DNA from 3 places in the Pseudomonas edsoni genome. Region 1 is predicted to be linked to each of the others. Evidence: predicted binding sites of a transcription regulator. Region 1 holds the regulator's gene; each other region holds the start of a gene.
The links. The regulator sigma-54, encoded in region 1, starts transcription at its own class of promoters, with help from an activator protein. The targets are predictions, from matches to a motif close to ANTGGCATNNANNTTGCTNT.
Positions count from the first base shown of each region.

Region 2: a site for sigma-54 is predicted at 2,561-2,580, ahead of C4J83_RS22880 (circularly permuted type 2 ATP-grasp protein). Genes of this name have one in related genera too.
Region 3: a site for sigma-54 is predicted at 4,382-4,401, ahead of glnK (P-II family nitrogen regulator). Genes of this name have one in related genera too.

Region 1 covers NZ_CP027762.1:1,029,953-1,035,716, forward strand. Annotated here, with positions in the region: gene rapZ (RNase adapter RapZ) at 1-284, opposite strand, end outside; gene ptsN (PTS IIA-like nitrogen regulatory protein PtsN) at 287-751, opposite strand; gene hpf (ribosome hibernation-promoting factor, HPF/YfiA family) at 761-1,066, opposite strand; gene C4J83_RS04605 (RNA polymerase factor sigma-54) at 1,142-2,635, opposite strand; gene lptB (LPS export ABC transporter ATP-binding protein) at 2,820-3,545, opposite strand; gene lptA (lipopolysaccharide transport periplasmic protein LptA) at 3,545-4,120, opposite strand; gene lptC (LPS export ABC transporter periplasmic protein LptC) at 4,107-4,679, opposite strand; gene C4J83_RS04625 (KdsC family phosphatase) at 4,688-5,212, opposite strand; gene C4J83_RS04630 (KpsF/GutQ family sugar-phosphate isomerase) at 5,213-5,764, opposite strand, start outside.
Region 2 covers NZ_CP027762.1:4,960,703-4,966,466, forward strand. Annotated here, with positions in the region: gene C4J83_RS22870 (transglutaminase family protein) at 1-167, opposite strand, end outside; gene C4J83_RS22875 (alpha-E domain-containing protein) at 164-1,114, opposite strand; gene C4J83_RS22880 (circularly permuted type 2 ATP-grasp protein) at 1,119-2,528, opposite strand; gene C4J83_RS22885 (ribonuclease E inhibitor RraB) at 3,012-3,353, opposite strand; gene C4J83_RS22890 (hypothetical protein) at 3,567-3,803, opposite strand; gene C4J83_RS22895 (START domain-containing protein) at 3,907-4,512, opposite strand; gene C4J83_RS22900 (YkgJ family cysteine cluster protein) at 4,554-4,808, opposite strand; gene C4J83_RS22905 (translation initiation factor 2) at 4,970-5,464, opposite strand; gene C4J83_RS22910 (aminotransferase-like domain-containing protein) at 5,582-5,764, opposite strand, start outside.
Region 3 covers NZ_CP027762.1:6,304,984-6,310,747, forward strand. Annotated here, with positions in the region: gene xerC (tyrosine recombinase XerC) at 1-496, shown strand, start outside; gene C4J83_RS29395 (HAD family hydrolase) at 493-1,188, shown strand; gene sutA (dormancy-specific transcriptional regulator SutA) at 1,396-1,722, opposite strand; gene C4J83_RS29405 (secondary thiamine-phosphate synthase enzyme YjbQ) at 1,825-2,250, opposite strand; gene C4J83_RS29410 (ammonium transporter) at 2,459-3,799, opposite strand; gene glnK (P-II family nitrogen regulator) at 3,835-4,173, opposite strand; gene C4J83_RS29420 (accessory factor UbiK family protein) at 4,597-4,860, shown strand; gene C4J83_RS29425 (YifB family Mg chelatase-like AAA ATPase) at 5,074-5,764, shown strand, end outside.

The DNA.
Region 1 (5,764 bases):
TCTTCGTCGGCATCCAGGTACAGCACGTCGCAATTGATGTGCTTGGCCCGCACTTCTTCGAGCAATTCAGGAAATCGCGAGAGGTGGCTGGGCAGATTACGGGCATCAATTGAAACGGCAACCAACGGCTGCGCCAACTCAGTATGAATCAGCGCACGCTCGGCCAATTCCGGCAGCAGGCCGGCGGGCAGGTTGTCGATGCAATAGAAGCCGTTGTCTTCAAGGACATTGAGTGCGGTGCTTTTACCCGAGCCGGAACGGCCGCTGACGATGATCAAACGCATGATTACTGCCTGTTTTGTTCATCCAGGACAACCTGATAGAGCGCCTCGTTGCTGCTGGCACTGCGCAGTTTGTCGCGTACTTCCTTGCGGTCGAGCATGCTGGCGATCTGCCGGAGCAGCTCCAGGTGTGCATCGGTGGCGGCCTGCGGGACCAGCAGCACGAACAGCAGGTCAACCGGGGCGCCGTCGATGGCATCAAAATCGATTTTTTCTTGCAGGTGTAAAAGTGCACTTACGGGCGAAGTACAGCCTTCAAGGCGGCAGTGAGGAATGGCGATGCCGTTACCAAAACCGGTCGAGCCCAGCTTTTCACGGTCAATCAGGGCCTTGAACACAACTTGCTCATCCAACTCAGGCACTTCACGGCTGATCAGGTTAGCGATGTGTTCGAGGGCTTTCTTCTTGCTGCCGCCCGGCGCGTTCACGAGTGAACGGCCGGGGGTCAGGATGGTTTCAAGTTGGATCATGGGGGAGAGTTAACGACCTGTACCTTGCATCAGGTGCAGATACTTTTCCTTATGCTTTATGAGTTGGCGGTCCAGCTTGTCGTAGAGCGAGTCAATCGCTGCGTACATGTCTTCATGCTCCGCATTGGCGACTAGCTTCGCATTCGGTACGTGCAGGGTGGCCTCGATTTTTTGCTTGAGCTTGTCGACCTCCATGATGACCTGCACGTTGGTGATCTTGTCAAAATGCCCCGCAAGCTTGTTCAGCTTGCTCTCGGTGTACTCACGCAGGGGCTTGGTAACTTCCAGTTGGTGTCCACTGATGTTGACTTGCATACAGCTTCTCCTTCGTTGCCAGTGCATAAAGCGGCGGGTAGGAATACCCGCCACTGGAACGCTATGGCCCGCCCGTCACATCAAACGCTTACGCTCGCTGGAAGGCGCGATCCCGAGGGACTCGCGGTACTTGGCGACGGTTCGACGGGCGACCTGAATGCCTTGTGCCTCCAGTAAACCAGCGATCTTGCTGTCACTCAACGGCTTTTTCTGATTTTCCGCAGCAACCAGTTTTTTGATGATCGCGCGGATCGCCGTGGACGAGCATTCGCCGCCTTCGGAGGTGCTGACATGGCTGGAGAAAAAGTATTTCAACTCATAAATACCCCGTGGGGTATGCATGAACTTCTGCGTGGTCACCCGGGAAATCGTTGATTCGTGCATGCCTACCGCCTCGGCGATGTCATGCAGCACCAACGGTTTCATTGCCTCGTCGCCATATTCCAGGAAGCCGCGCTGGTGCTCGACGATCTGGGTGGCCACTTTCATCAGGGTTTCGTTGCGGCTTTGCAGGCTCTTGATGAACCAGCGCGCTTCCTGCAACTGGTTGCGCATGAAGGTGTTGTCGGCACTGGTGTCGGCGCGGCGCACAAAGCCTGCGTATTGTGGGTTGACGCGCAAACGTGGCACCGATTCCTGGTTAAGCTCCACCAGCCAGCGTTCGTTGTCCTTGCGCACGATCACGTCGGGAACGACGTATTCGGCTTCGCTGGACTCGATTTGCGAGCCGGGGCGCGGATTGAGGCTCTGTACCAGCTCGATGACCTGGCGCAGGTCGTCTTCCTTGAGCTTCATGCGGCGCATCAACTGGCTGTAGTCGCGGCTGCCCAGCAGGTCGATGTAGTCGGTGACCAGGCGCTGGGCCTCGGCGAGCCAAGGTGTCTTGGCGGGCAGTTGACGCAATTGCAGCAGCAGGCACTCGCTGAGGGTGCGGGCGCCAATGCCGGCGGGCTCAAACTGTTGAATGCGGTGAAGGACGGCTTCGATTTCGTCCAGCTCGATGTCCAGTTCCGGGTCGAAGGCCTCGAGAATTTCATCAAGGGTTTCGTCCAGGTAGCCCTGGTTATTAATGCAGTCGATCAGGGTGACAGCGATCAGGCGATCGGTGTCGGACATCGGCGCGAGGTTAAGTTGCCACAGCAAATGGCTTTGCAGGCTTTCGCCAGCGGACGTGCGGGTGGTGAAATCCCATTCGTCATCGTCATTGCTGGGCAGGCTGCTGGCGCTGGTCTGGTAAACGTCTTCCCACGCGGTATCCACGGGGAGGTCGTTGGGAATGCGTTCGTTCCATTCGCCTTCCTCAAGGTTATCCACCGTTGGGGCGGTTTCCTGGTAGGAGGGTTCCTGCACGTCGGAGTTGGGTTTTTGCTCGATGTTGTCGGCCAGCGGGTCTGCATTATCGAAGTCGTCGCCTTCTTCCTGGCGTTCGAGCATCGGATTGGACTCCAGGGCCTCCTGGATTTCCTGTTGCAGGTCCAGGGTCGACAATTGGAGCAGGCGGATGGCCTGTTGCAGCTGCGGTGTCATCGTCAGCTGCTGGCCCATTCTCAGGACTAGCGATGGTTTCATGGCAGGGGCTTAACACCTTATTCGCCGGCGCAATGCGCCATCCACGACAGGGCGCGTGAGCGCCAAACATAAGCAAATTATATGCCTGATGTCGGGGGCTTTGCCTAGAGCGCGGTAACAATAAAAAAACGAGGTTTTTATTGACTCCCGCGCGCCTTGGCGAACAGCCGTGACACCACGATGCTTACAGGCGGAACTCGTGGCCCAGGTACACTTCCTTGACCAGTTCGTTAGCCAGGATGGTGGCGGAATCGCCTTCGGCGATCAGCTGGCCATCGTTGACGATATAAGCCGTCTCACAGATATCGAGGGTTTCACGGACGTTGTGGTCAGTGATCAATACGCCGATGCCCTTGGCTTTGAGGTGATGGATGATCTGTTTGATGTCGCCGACCGAGATCGGGTCAACGCCGGCAAACGGTTCGTCCAGCAGGATGAACTTCGGCGCGGTTGCCAGTGCACGTGCGATTTCCACGCGACGGCGCTCACCACCGGACAGGCTCATGCCAAGGTTGTCGCGAATGTGGTTGATGTGGAATTCCTGAAGCAGGCTTTCCAGCTCCTTGCGGCGGCCGTCACGGTCGAGTTCCTTGCGGGTCTCGAGGATCGCCATGATGTTGTCCGACACCGACAGTTTGCGAAAGATCGACGCCTCCTGGGGGAGATAGCCGATACCTGCGCGTGCACGACCGTGCATTGGCTGGTGGCTCACGTCGAGGTCGTCGATCAATACACGGCCCTGATCCGCCTGGACCAGCCCGACGATCATATAGAAGCATGTGGTTTTGCCGGCACCGTTAGGGCCGAGCAGGCCGACGATCTGGCCACTGTCGATCGACAGGCTGACGTCGCGCACGACCTGACGGCTTTTGTAAGCCTTGGCCAGATGCTGGGCTTTGAGGGTTGCCATTAGTTCGCCTTCTTCGCAGCGGGTTTAGCCGCAGGCTGAGCGGCAGCGTCTTTCTGCTTGGGCTGGATAACCATGTCGATACGCGGTTTCGGCGTGCCGATCTTCGCGCCGGTGGCACGACCAGCCTGAGCGATCTGCTTCACGGTGTCATAGGTGATTTTCTCACCGTCCGTGGTATTGCCGTCGCTGCTCACAACCCTGGCCTGATCGATCAGGATGATACGGTTCTGCTGGGCGTGATACTGGATGGTCTTACCGTAGCCCTTCATCGGAGCAGGATCTGCAGCAGCCTGCCTCTGTTCGAAATAGGCCAGGTTACCCACCGAAGTCACCACGTCGATGTCACCCGCAGGCGTACGCGTGAGCGTCACCGTGTTGCCGGTAATCTTCATCGAACCTTGGGTGATGATCACGGCGCCGGTATAGGTTGCAACGCCTTGCTTGTCATCCAGCTGTGCATCGTCAGCCTGAATGTGGATCGGTTGCTGGCTATCGTTCGGCAGAGCCCAGGCGCTCACGCTTCCCAGTGCTGCGCCCAGACCGAGCAAAATAGGGAGGGTTTTAACGAGCCTCATACTGTCCTCTTACGTTCGATAGCAGGTGTATCCTGCTTTCTTTCAAATACGCTTTCATTCCCTTGCCAGTCGATACACCGCCAGCGCCGTCGATTCTAACGTCTTGCTCGGTCTGCGCATATTGCTGTTGTGGGAAAACGGTCATGCGACTGCTGGTAATAATAGTGTCGCGGTTCTTATCGTCAGTACGTGCAACACGTACCGAGTCGATCAGTTCTACCTGAGTGCCGTCCGGGTTGACTTCGCCATGCTTGCTGGTGACATGCCAAGGGAACTCAGTGCCGCGGTACAAGTTCATGTCCGGGTTGGTCAGCAACGTGACATCGGACGACTTCAAGTGCTCGACTTTGTCCGAGTTCATCTCGTATTGAAGCTTGCCATCCGGCAGGAACTGCACGCTGTAGGCATTGATGGCGTAATAGTCGATAGCGCCTTCGTCAACCTGCGCGCCAGACCTGTCGAGAAAGCGTTCGGGGCTGATATTCCAGTAGCCTACCGCCAGAAACAGCGCGGCGATGACCCCGAACAGCAGGAAATTGCGAATCTTTTTGCTCAGCATAAAACGCTCTATAAGTAGGCGGCGTGTGCCGCTTCAAGGCTGCCCTGGGCACGCAGGATCAATTCACAGAACTCGCGGGCGGCACCTTCGCCGCCACGGGCCGTGGTGATGCCATGGGCGTGCTCGCGAACAAAGGTCGCCGCATTGGCAACGGCCATGCCCAGACCTACGCGGCGGATAACCGGGAGGTCGGGCAGGTCATCGCCCAAGTAGGCGACCTGCTCATAGCTTAGGTTGAGTTGGCCAAGAAGCTCGTCCAGAACCACCAGTTTATCCTCACGGCCCTGATACAGGTGAGGAATACCCAGGTTTTGTGCACGGCGTTCCACAACCGGTGTTTTTCGACCGCTGATAATCGCAGTTTGCACGCCCGCGGCCATCAACATTTTGATGCCTTGGCCGTCGAGGGTGTTGAACGTCTTGAATTCACTGCCATCTTCGAGGAAGTACAGGCGGCCGTCGGTCAGCACGCCATCGACGTCGAAAATCGCCAGTTTGATGTGTTTACCGCGTTGCAGCAGGTCGCTGGTCATTTACATCACTCCCGCACGCAGCAAGTCGTGCATGTTCAGGGCGCCAACCGGGTGATCGTCGCCGTCGACGACTACCAGCGCAAGAATCTTGTGGTCTTCCATGATCTTCAACGCTTCGGCCGCGAGCATTTCCGGGCGTGCGGTCTTGCCGTGAGGGGTCATGACTTCATCGATCGTCGCCGTTTGAATGTCGAGATTGCGGTCCAGCGTACGGCGCAGGTCACCGTCAGTGAAAACGCCGGCCAGACGCCCGTCGGACTCCAGAATGACAGTCATGCCCAGGCGTTTGAGGGTCATTTCCATCAGCGCGTCCTTTAGCAGGGTGCCGCGCTGGACGTGGGGCAGTTCATCGCCCGAATGCATGACGTTTTCCACTTTCAGCAGCAAGCGACGGCCGAGAGCGCCGCCTGGATGCGAAAACGCGAAATCTTCAGCGGTAAAGCCGCGGGCTTCCAAGAGCGCCACTGCCAAGGCATCGCCCATCACCAGGGCGGCGGTGGTCGAGGACGTCGGCGCCAGGTTCAGCGGGCAGGCCTCGTGGGCTACGTGAAC
Region 2 (5,764 bases), 2.6 Mb from region 1:
TTGCCAAACGGGTCGACCTGCGCGCGCACCGGGCGCGGCAGATCGAGCTGCCAGCTGAGCACGTGCTGGCGTTCGCTGTCGTGGGGCGTGAGGCGCAGGTACTGGATGCTGGCGCGCACCATGTCTTCGTAGTGGTAGGTGGTTTCGTGGCTGATGGAAAGTCTCATGCCGCCTCCAGGTAGGAACTGTAGATGGCGTCGCCCAACTGGCGGACCAAAGGGATGAAGTCGGTCAGCCAGGCATGCAGGCCTTCCTCGAGAATTTCGTCGATGGCAGTAAAGCGCAGGCGCGCGTCCATCTCGGCGGCCAGGCGCTGGGCCGGGCGGCCATTGAGGCCGGGCAGGCTGGCAAGGATCTGGTCGATTTCCTCGCTGCAGGCACGCAGCGAGCGTGGGACATCGGCGCGCAACAACAGCAGTTCGGCCACCTGCCGGGCGCCGGGGGCGTCACGGTAGATTTCGGTGTAAGCCTCAAACGATGACAGCGCGCGCAGCAAGGCACTCCACTGATAGTAGGCATGAGCCGTGCCGTCGCTGACCGCAGCGGCTTGGTCGCCGGCCATTTCGTAGCGCGCATCCAGCAGGCGCAGGGTGTTGTCGGCACGCTCGATGAAGGTGCCCAGCCGAATAAAACGAAACGCATCATTACGCATGATGGTGCCGTAGGTGGCGCCACGGAACAGGTGCGACCGCTCCTTGACCCACTCACAGAACCGGCTCATGCCGTAGCGGCTCAGCCCTTGCTGGGCGATGTCACGAATATCCAGCCAAGTGGCGTTGATGTTTTCCCACATGTCGGCGGTAATTCGCCCACGCACTGCATGGGCGCTGGCGCGCGCGGCGCCGAGGCAACTGTAGATGCTCGCCGGGTTGGCCGCGTCCAACGCAAAGAAGTGCAGCAGGCGCTCGGCATGCAGTTCGCCGTGGCGCTCGTGGTAATCCTCCAAGGTGCCGGTGATCAGCAGCGGCATGGCCAATTCGTGCAGGCCATCACCGCGCCCGTCCTGAGGCATCAGCGACAGCGAATAGCTGACATCAAGCATGCGCGCGAGGTTTTCCGCGCGTTCCAGGTAACGCGACATCCAGTACAAATCCGAGGCAGTTCTACTCAACATGGCATCAGTCCTCGACCACCCAGGTGTCTTTGGTGCCGCCGCCCTGGGACGAATTGACCACCAGCGAGCCTTCGCGCAGGGCCACGCGGGTCAAGCCGCCGGGCACCACGCGGGTTTCCTTGCCGGACAACACGAACGGCCGCAGGTCGATATGGCGCGGCGCGATGCCGTTTTCGACAAAAGTCGGACACGTGGATAAACACAGCGTCGGCTGCGCGATATAGGCGTGGGGCTTGGCTTTGATGCGGGCACGGAAGGCTTCGATTTCCGCTTTTGTCGACGCCGGGCCCACCAGCATGCCGTAGCCGCCGGAACCTTGGGTTTCCTTGACGACCAGGTCCGGAAGGTTGGCCAGCACGTGGGACAATTCGTCGGGCTTACGGCATTGAAACGTAGGCACGTTCTTCAGAATCGGCTCTTCATCCAGGTAAAAACGGATCATCTCGGTGACGAAGGGATACACCGACTTGTCATCCGCCACCCCGGTGCCAATCGCATTGGCCAACACCACATTGCCCGAGCGATACGCCGCGAGCAGGCCGGGCACGCCGAGCATGGAGTCCGGGTTGAAGGCCAGTGGGTCGAGAAAGGCATCATCGAGGCGACGGTAGATCACATCCACGGCCTTGGGGCCGTCTGTGGTGCGCATGAATACGCGGTCATCGCGCACGAACAAGTCGGCGCCTTCCACCAATTCCACACCCATTTCCCGCGCCAGAAAGGCGTGCTCGAAGAACGCGCTGTTAAAGCGCCCCGGGGTCAGCACCACCACGCTGGGGTTATCCAGGGGGCTCGAGCTTTTCAGCGTGTCGAGCAACAGGTTGGGGTAATGGTCGATGGGCGCGATGCGCTGGGCGGCGAACAACTCGGGGAACAGGCGCATCATCATTTTGCGGTCTTCGAGCATGTAACTGACACCGCTTGGTGTGCGCAGGTTGTCTTCCAATACGTAGTAAGTGCCGTCGCCATCGCGTACGAGGTCGACACCGGAGATGTGGGAATACAGACCGCGGTGCAGGTCCAGGCCCTGCATGGCCAACTGGTACTGCTCGTTGGCCAGCACCTGTTCGGCGGGGATGATTCCAGCCTTGATGATGCGTTGCTCGTGGTAGAGGTCGGCGAGAAACAGGTTCAGCGCCTTGACCCGTTGAATGCAGCCGCGCTCGACAATCCGCCACTCACTCGCCGGAATGCTGCGCGGGATGGTGTCGAAAGGAATCAGGCGCTCGGTGCCCTGCTCGTCCCCGTAAAGGGTGAAGGTGATCCCGGCGCGGTGGAACAGCAAATCGGCTTCACGCCGGCGCTGGGCCAGCAGTTCGGCGGGGGTTTCAGCTAACCAGCGGGCGAACTCGCGGTAATGGGGGCGGACCTGCCCTGCCCCGTCGTACATTTCATCGTAATAAGTGCGGATCATGCCGTACTCCTTGTCACCCGGGCGCGAGAACCGTCGCAAGGCCCGTGCCAGCGGCATAAACACTTATAAATCAGTGAGTTGAATAACCTACGGGTTCCGCGCGCACCGTCCTGGTGCGCAGAACGCCCGCTGTCCCGTACCACGCTTCATCGCAATGCGGGCTTTGACTATCAACAGCATAGTCAGAGTTGATTTCACTGCCCGGTCACGCTTGCGGATAATCCTCACACCGGCTGACCAGGATGTTTCCTGAGATGTCAGCGAACCGCTCTTCCCTTTAGGCCACCCTGTCTGGGTGGTTTTTTTTGCGCGGTAGAAAGCCAAAAGCCCGACTTGCCGGGGATCGCGACGTTAAAGACGCTGTCGGCGGCAGGCCGGGCTCGTAGTGGGTGGCTATATTGAGGATGCGGTTGTGAGGCGTGCACAAACAAAATCGGCCGACCCAAGGGTCAGCCGATACGCTGTGTTGCTCATCGAATGCCGCTACATGGGTAACCCACGCACCTCCTGCTTGACGCCCCATCCCTCGATGATCCCGCCCAAAGGCTCGACCACCGCTTCAAAGTCTTGCTCGAAGTCTCCTATGCCGTCGTAGGTGGCGAACATGATTTTGCTCAGTTCCAGGTACCAGGCGCCATCATCGCGCGCGCTGACCTGGGCATTCAGGGATTCCCCACGAAATCGACCCGCAGCCCTGCGCGCCCGTTCCTCATCCGGGAAAATGGCGTAGAACTCGATGGGGTGAAACCGTGAGAAGTCGAAACCGCCTTCTTTCATGCGGCGCAGTACGTTGGTGCTGATGTCTTCTTGATAGGCTGTGCTCATGAAACGTCCTCCTCAAACTGATGGATAGACTTTCCGTGCTTCCCGAAGACCGCGCCCTGCTGGCGCGGGTGCTACGGCATTAACGACACCGCGGGAAAACAAGCATGTAGCTGACAAGACCAGACCTTAGCGATTCATTCGCTGATCTCGGTTGCAGAGTAGCGCGAAGCTATCACCTCCACCAGAGGCGCTTGAAGGGCATACAGGCAATGTTCAGGCGGCGGGCGAAATGTCGAGGATTTGAATACTGTTCTGGTCTTTCAGAATCTTGACCGTAGGCTGGGGTTTGCGCCCTTCCAAATCATTCAGGTCAAGTTCGGCGGCCACTGGCACCAGCTTGTTACGAATCATGTGTGCCGCGTCTTCGAGGCTGGGCTTCTGGTCGCAGCTGAACTGCTCGACGGACTGAACGCCGTGATCATCAACGAAGGTAATCTGCCACTTTTGCATCGGTGCCTCCTCGATAAAACCCGTGTGTGGGCTTACAACTATCTGGACCTTGAGGGCTCGGCAAACGTTCCACTCAAGTCAGGAGGCACCTGATTAATGACACTTATTTTTCAGCGTGTTCTTTCAAGGCTTTCAAGGTGTTGAACGGCGCGTCCACCACAAACTTGTTGGCCAGCCACGATGGCACGCTGCCGCCTGGTTCGGTGTGCACCTGGTAGGTCACTTCGGTCTGGTTGTCGCCTTTTGGCACAAGCTTCCAGTAGCCGTCTACCTGGGCAACGCGCACGTAACCTTTTACTTCCGGCTGGTAAGTCGGCACTTCCAGCAATTTGCGGGTCACGGTGCCATCGGCGGCCTTGGACGTGGTGATTTCGAGGATCGAATCGCGGTCGGTCACCGGGAACGGTGCCTTGAACTGGGTGTAGGTCCAGCTCTTGTCGCCTTCGGTCTTGAGCAGTTTTTGCGATTTGCATTCGTGGATCCAGGAGCAGGCGCCGGCCACGTCTTCCTGCAGGGCCTGGATCTTGGCGACAGGCGCCTTGATCAGCGTCACACCGCGGTAGGCCTTGTATTTGGAGCCGGCAATTTCGCTCAGGGACACCTTGATACCGTCCTCGTCCTTGGCGACCTGCCAGTCCTCAGCCTGCGCCGTGGCAGCGAACAACACCGTAAAACCGCACAACACAGCCACTCGTTTCAGCGAACCCATTGTTGTATTCCTTATTGTCGAAGTTCCGATAGTAAAGCCCATCAAGCCGCCGTCATCTGCTCCCACCAGCCGATCAACCGGATCGCATCGGCCTGGTCGTTGCCACAGACATCCAGATCTGCCTTGAAATCACTGCACACCGCTGGGCGTTCCGGTTGGCCGAACAGCAGGCATAGCTGTTCGACCGACAGGTGCAGGCAGCGTTCGCCCGCGGGTTTGCCGTGAGGCATTCCCGGCAATGGCGAACTGATGGAGGGGGCAATGCAGCATGCGCCACAGCCTTCACGGCATTTCATGACCAACAGGTCCTCGACGACTCAATGTGGATGGCCGGGCTAGAGTACGCCCTTAAACAGACGTTTTAAAATGGTCTAACAGGGGTTTTTCGCACAAAACAAAAGTGACTGACCAGTCTGCGACAGATGGTCGATGGGTGGCGTCACCTTTGCGCGGACATTTATTGCTTGAATTCGAAATCCAGCGCCGCGCCTTCGATGTCGCGACGTTCGTCGTTACGCAACTGCAGCTTCATCTCGTTGCTGAGCAAGCGGCCGTTGATCTGGAACGCGCTGTTGTCGGAGGGTTTCTCGCCAAACATCGGCGGCAGCAAGGGCACGCTCTTGGGCTTGGGCAGGGTGCCAATGGGCTGCAAGTGCCTGACCATCTCATTAGGCAGTGTCAGGTCCAACTGTGCCGGTGGCAGTTTGGTCTGCGCTACTTCATGGGCTGACTTGGACTTGCTCGCGACGGGTGCGCGCTTTCTCACCGTGGCGGCTTTCTTTTTGGCCGCCGGGGCTTTTTTAGCAGGCGCCGGTTTTTTCGCGGGGGTGTCCTGCTCGGTACTGGCGGCGGGCTTGCTTTCAGACACCACAGGCGTTGCCGCCAGCACGGTGCCGACGTTACACAGGCTTAACAGGCCAACCACTACAGCAGCGCGAAAAATAGATGTCATATCGCCAACAGCATTAACGGCAGAGGGCCATATGCTCGCTTGTTGTGCGCGGCATGACAAGTCTGGTGATTAGCCAGCTATCGGTACTGTCCCCATTACACGCCTCAGCCACCGGCCTCAAAGCCCGGCTGCGGTTTCCTGGCACAGCTGGCTGGCGAGCATCCCCAAGGTCATCAGCGCCCGCTCTGCTTCGCGGTTCCACGGCGTGCCGCAGTTGAGGCGAATACAGTGGTTGAACTGTTCCGTATTACTGAAAATTACCCCCGGCGCAATGCTGATGCCCTGCTGCAGTGCGCGCAC
Region 3 (5,764 bases), 1.3 Mb from region 1:
CATCCTTGAGCTGTTCTATTCCTCGGGCCTGCGTTTGTCAGAGCTGACCGGCCTGAACCTCGATCAACTGGACCTGGCGGACGGCCTGGTGCAAGTGCTCGGCAAAGGCAGCAAGACCCGCGTGCTGCCGGTCGGCCGCAAGGCTCGGGAAGCCTTGCAGCTATGGTTGCCGCTGCGTCTGTTGACCAACCCCGCGGACGACGCGGTGTTTGTCAGCCAGCAAGGCCGACGCCTGGGGCCACGGGCGATCCAGGTTCGGGTCAAGCTCGCCGGTGAACGCGAGCTGGGGCAGAACCTGCACCCGCACATGCTGCGACATTCTTTTGCCAGCCATCTGCTGGAATCGTCCCAGGACCTGCGCGCGGTGCAGGAGCTGCTCGGCCACGCCGACATCAAGACCACGCAGATCTACACCCACCTCGACTTCCAGCACCTGGCTACGGTGTACGACAGCGCCCATCCACGGGCCAAACGCATCAAGGGCGGCGACTCATGAGTATCAAGCTGATCACCTTCGACCTGGACGACACACTCTGGGACAACGTACCCGTCATCATCGGCGCCGAAGCGTCGATGCGCGAATGGCTGGCGACCCATGCCTCCAAGGTCGGCGATTTGCCTCTTGAGCATTTCGCCAGCCTTCGCCAGCAGGTGCTGGAGCGCCATCCCGAGCTCAAGTACCGCATCAGCCTCCTGCGCCACCGCGTGCTGATGCACGCGTTTGAAGAGGCGGGTTATCCACAGCCCGAAGCCACGCAAATGGCAGACGTGTGCTATGAGGCGTTTATTCATGCCCGGCACCAGCTCACGCCATTTCCCGAAGCCGAGCCGATGCTTCAAGCATTGCGCCAGCATTTCCTCCTGGGCGTGATCACCAACGGCAACGCCGACGTGCAGCGCGTGGGCCTGGCAGATTATTTCCACTTTGCGCTGCGCGCCGAAGATATCGGCATCGCCAAGCCGGATGCGCGACTGTTTCAGGAAGCGCTGCAACGCGCCGGCGTGGACGCCAGTCAGGCCGTGCATATTGGCGACCACCCCGGCGATGACATCGCCGGGGCGCAGCAGGCGGGGCTGCGGGCGGTGTGGTTCAACCCGACGGGCAAAGCATGGGAAGCGGATAAACGCCCGGATGCGGAAATTCGCAGCTTGAAAGAACTGCCGCCGTTGCTTCGCAGTTGGCAGTAACGCTATCGCGGCAACACTAAAAACCAAAATGTGGGAGCGGGCTTGCTCGCGAAGGCGGTGTATCAGTCAGCACATCAGCAACTGACAAAGCGCTTTCGCGAGCACGCCCGCTCCTACATTTGATGGGTGGTGACCCTTAGGATTTATTACATCCATGAAAAAGCCCGCAGCGACGGCGGGCTTTTTCATGCAAGCGAGCGGCTGACCTCAGATAGGACGGCTACCGTACTTGTTATCCGGCTTCTTCGGCGGATCTGCTACCACGTTGGCCTCGACTTCCTGCACTTTGCCGCCTTTGGCGAGGAATTCTTCCATCGCACGGGCCAGCGCATCGCGCTCTTTGTTCTTGGCTTCAACGCTTGGCAGTTCATCTACCGAAACAGCGGCCTTGGCTTTGCCTTTGGCTGCCGGGACAGGTGCATCGTCGCCACCGTCGTCGTCAGCAACGTCCTCAGCTGCCGCCTCAAGACCTTCTTCGGCCTCGTCGTCGTCACCGACTTCGAGTTCGTCGTTTTCCAGATCATCGTCGCTCATGTTCTACCTCATGACTTGCGAAAAGCAGATTAGTTATAGCCCAGCTTCACCCTCTGTCGAGGTCGCCGGAAAAAAATCAACATCCACTGGATTACCAGTGGCTTATGCCCCATCACCGTGCAAGGTGGCGAGGACTTTACGAGCACCGCCATGATCACGGTGCTCGCCCAGATAAACACCTTGCCAGGTCCCCATCGCCAAGCGGCCGGCCTTGACCGGCAAACTCAGCTGGCAGCCCAGGAGACTGGCCTTGAAGTGCGCCGGCAGATCATCCGGACCTTCGTCGTTGTGTTCGAACCCTGCACGCCCTTGCGGCACCAGCGAGTTGAAAAAACGCTCGAAGTCACGGCGAACCGCCGGGTCGGCATTTTCGTTGACCGTCAACGAAGCCGAGGTGTGCTGCAACCACAAATGCAACAGGCCCACACGGCACGCTTTCAATTCAGGCAGGCCGGCGAGCAACTCATCCGTCACCAAGTGAAAGCCCCGGGGCTTGGCCCGCAGGGTTATCAGGGTCTGTTGCCACATACAGTTCTCCGCCTATCGGCGCGCATTCTAGCGCGCTCTGGAAAAAAACAAAGTACCGAATACACCTACATGCCTGTAAGACATTCACACCCTTAAAAGTGCCGTGTGGTTCCCATCACAAAGTCGGCATAAACCCGTACACCTTTAGCCACAGACAAACCCCAGACAAAAAAATGCCCGGCAAGCCGGGCATCTTTTTTTCGCGTACTTACAAGTTGTAGCCGCGCTCGTTGTGTTGTGCCAGATCGAGGCCCACGGCCTCTTCTTCGTCGGTAACCCGCAGGCCCATGACCATGTCCAGCACCTTGAGGATGATGAAGGTCACGATAGCCGTGTAGATCACGGTGAAGCCGACGCCTTTGCACTGGATCCAGACTTGCGCTGCGATGTCAGTGGTCGCCGCGTTGAAGCCGCCCAGAGACGGAGCCGCGAACACGCCGGTGAGGATCGCGCCGAGGATACCGCCGATACCGTGCACGCCGAAGGCGTCCAGGGAGTCGTCGTAGCCCAGTTTGCGTTTCAGGGTAGTGGCGCAGAAGAAGCACACCACGCCCGCCGCCAGACCAATCACCAGGGCGCCCATTGGGCCCACGGTGCCCGCAGCCGGGGTGATTGCAACCAAACCTGCCACCACACCCGAAGCGATGCCCAGTGCGCTTGGCTTACCGTGAGTGACCCACTCGGCAAACATCCAGCCCAGCGCGGCAGCAGCGGTCGCAATCTGAGTGACCAGCATCGCCATACCGGCAGTGCCGTTGGCCGCAGCCGCAGAACCGGCGTTGAAGCCAAACCAACCGACCCACAGCATGGCAGCACCGACCAGGGTGTAACCCAGGTTGTGAGGCGCCATCGGCGTGGTTGGGAAGCCTTTACGCTTGCCGAGTACCAGGCACGCCACCAGGCCAGCCACACCGGCGTTGATGTGCACCACGGTGCCGCCGGCGAAGTCCAGCACGCCCCAATCGCCCAGCAACGAACCCGGACCGCCCCACACCATATGCGCAATCGGTGCGTAGACCAGGGTGAACCAGACGCCCATGAAGATCAGCATCGCGGAGAACTTCATACGCTCGGCGAAGGCACCGACGATCAGCGCAGGCGTAATGATGGCGAACGTCATCTGGAAAGTGACGAACACCGCCTCAGGGAACAGCGCCGCAGGGCCGGTGATGCTCGCCGGGGTGACACCCGACAGGAACAGTTTGGACAGGCCGCCCACGAACGAGTTGAGGTTGACGACGCCTGCTTCCATACCGGTAGTGTCGAACGCCATGCTGTAGCCGTAAACGAACCACAAAATGGTGATCAAGCCGGTGATGGCGAAGCACTGCATCATCACGGAAAGAATGTTTTTGGAGCGAACCATGCCGCCATAGAACAGCGCCAGGCCTGGAATGGTCATGAACAGCACCAGCGCGGTGGATGTGAGCATCCACGCCGTGTCGCCGGAATTGAGGACTGGAGCGGGGGCTGGGTCCGCCGCCAATGCCAGGGCCGGCATTACGAGGGACAACAGGGCTCCTAGCCCTGCGAATTTACGCAGAGTCATATTGTTTTCTCCTGGGGCGTTGGGGGTTTGGCGGCTTAGATTGCGTCGGTATCGGTTTCGCCGGTACGGATGCGAATAGCCTGTTCCAGATTGACCACGAAGATCTTGCCGTCACCGATCTTGCCGGTGTTGGCCGCCTTGGTTATCGCCTCGATAACCCGGTCAAGATCCTTGTCGTCAATGGCGACATCAATCTTCACCTTTGGCAGAAAATCGACCACGTATTCCGCGCCGCGATACAGCTCGGTGTGACCCTTCTGCCGACCGAAGCCTTTGACCTCAGTAACGGTAATGCCCTGCACGCCGATCTCGGACAGCGACTCGCGTACATCGTCCAACTTGAACGGCTTGATGATGGCAGTGACTAGCTTCATGAAAACTCTCTCCCGAATTGGTGGACTTGCCCCAGGAAAACAAACCCGTCTCAAGTCTAAGCGCAGTGCCTGGCTTTGTAACGCGTCGTCGCCTCGGCATTTACCGTTGCGACGCCAGCGAACCACTGGTGACGAAACCTGTACCCCTGATCCGTCGGCGCACTGCATTCGTCACAGCGACTGCATCAGTGCATGGGTCATGATCGTCTAAGCAGAAAGCTTGCCAGCTCCGTAAAAATCACTGAAATCAGTCCTTTGCCCACTTATGCCCACCTGCGGGGCGTTTTGGCGACGCCAATGCGCACAAAAACAGTGCGCGACCGCCCGGAGCACTGCGCGAAAAGCGTGCGCGCCAGGCGGTGAAAAAGACTATAGACGCTGCGTGATACACTGCCCGCCAACCGTTTTTCCGGAATGTTTCCCATGCTCGCGCCCAAAGATCTCCTCGACGCCCTGAGCGGCCACGCCTCTCGCCTGTTCAGCGGCGAAACCCCACTGCCTCGCAACGAAATCGAAAGCCAGTTCAAGGCGCTGCTGCAAAGCGGCTTCAGCAAGCTCGACCTGGTGAGCCGTGAAGAATTTGACAGCCAAATGGTGGTGCTGGCCCGCACGCGTGCACGGCTGGAGAGCCTCGAGGCGAAAGTCGCGGAGTTGGAAGCGCGGCTGACGCCACCTGCTGCTGAATAAACACGCTCAGTGTGGGAGCTGGCTTACCTGCGATGCGGGCGCCTTGGTGTATCAGTTACACCGAGTCGATGCCATCGCAGGCAAGCCAGCTCCCACATTTGGTCTACGTTGCGCTCTGGATACGTTCTGTAAAACCTCCCCCGCCTCGCTCTTCGCCACCTCGTCTACCCTTGAAAAACCCGCAGGAAGCGGCCCTCCACTCAAGGAACGAGCATGTCCCTCGCCATCGTCCACAGCCGCGCCCAGATTGGCGTCGAAGCCCCTGCCGTCACGGTTGAAGTGCACATGGCCAATGGTCTGCCATCCCTGACACTGGTGGGTCTGCCGGAAACCGCCGTCAAGGAAAGCAAGGACCGCGTGCGCAGCGCCATCCTGAACTGCGCGCTGCAATACCCAGCCCGGCGCATCACCCTCAACCTCGCGCCCGCCGACCTGCCCAAGGACGGCGGGCGTTTTGACTTGGCGATTGCCTTGGGCATCCTGGCTGCAAGCCTGCAGGTGCCGTCGTTGATGCTGGATGACGTGGAATGCCTGGGCGAATTGGCACTGTCCGGCGAAGTACGCGCAGTCAAAGGCGTGTTGCCGGCAGCGCTGGCAGCCCGCAAGGCCGGACGCACCGTGATAGTGCCGCGGGCGAATGCCGAGGAGGCGTGCCTGGCCTCGGGGTTGAAAGTGATTGCGGTGGATCACTTGCTGCAAGTGGTGGCGCACCTGAATGGGCAGGTGCCGATCGAGCCCTATAAGTCCGATGGCTTGCAGTACTTGAACAAACCCTATCCAGACCTGAGCGAAGTACAAGGCCAACTGGCGGCCAAGCGCGCGCTGCTGATCGCTGCGGCAGGCGCGCATAACCTGCTGTTCAGCGGGCCGCCCGGCACCGGCAAGACCTTGCTGGCCAGCCGGC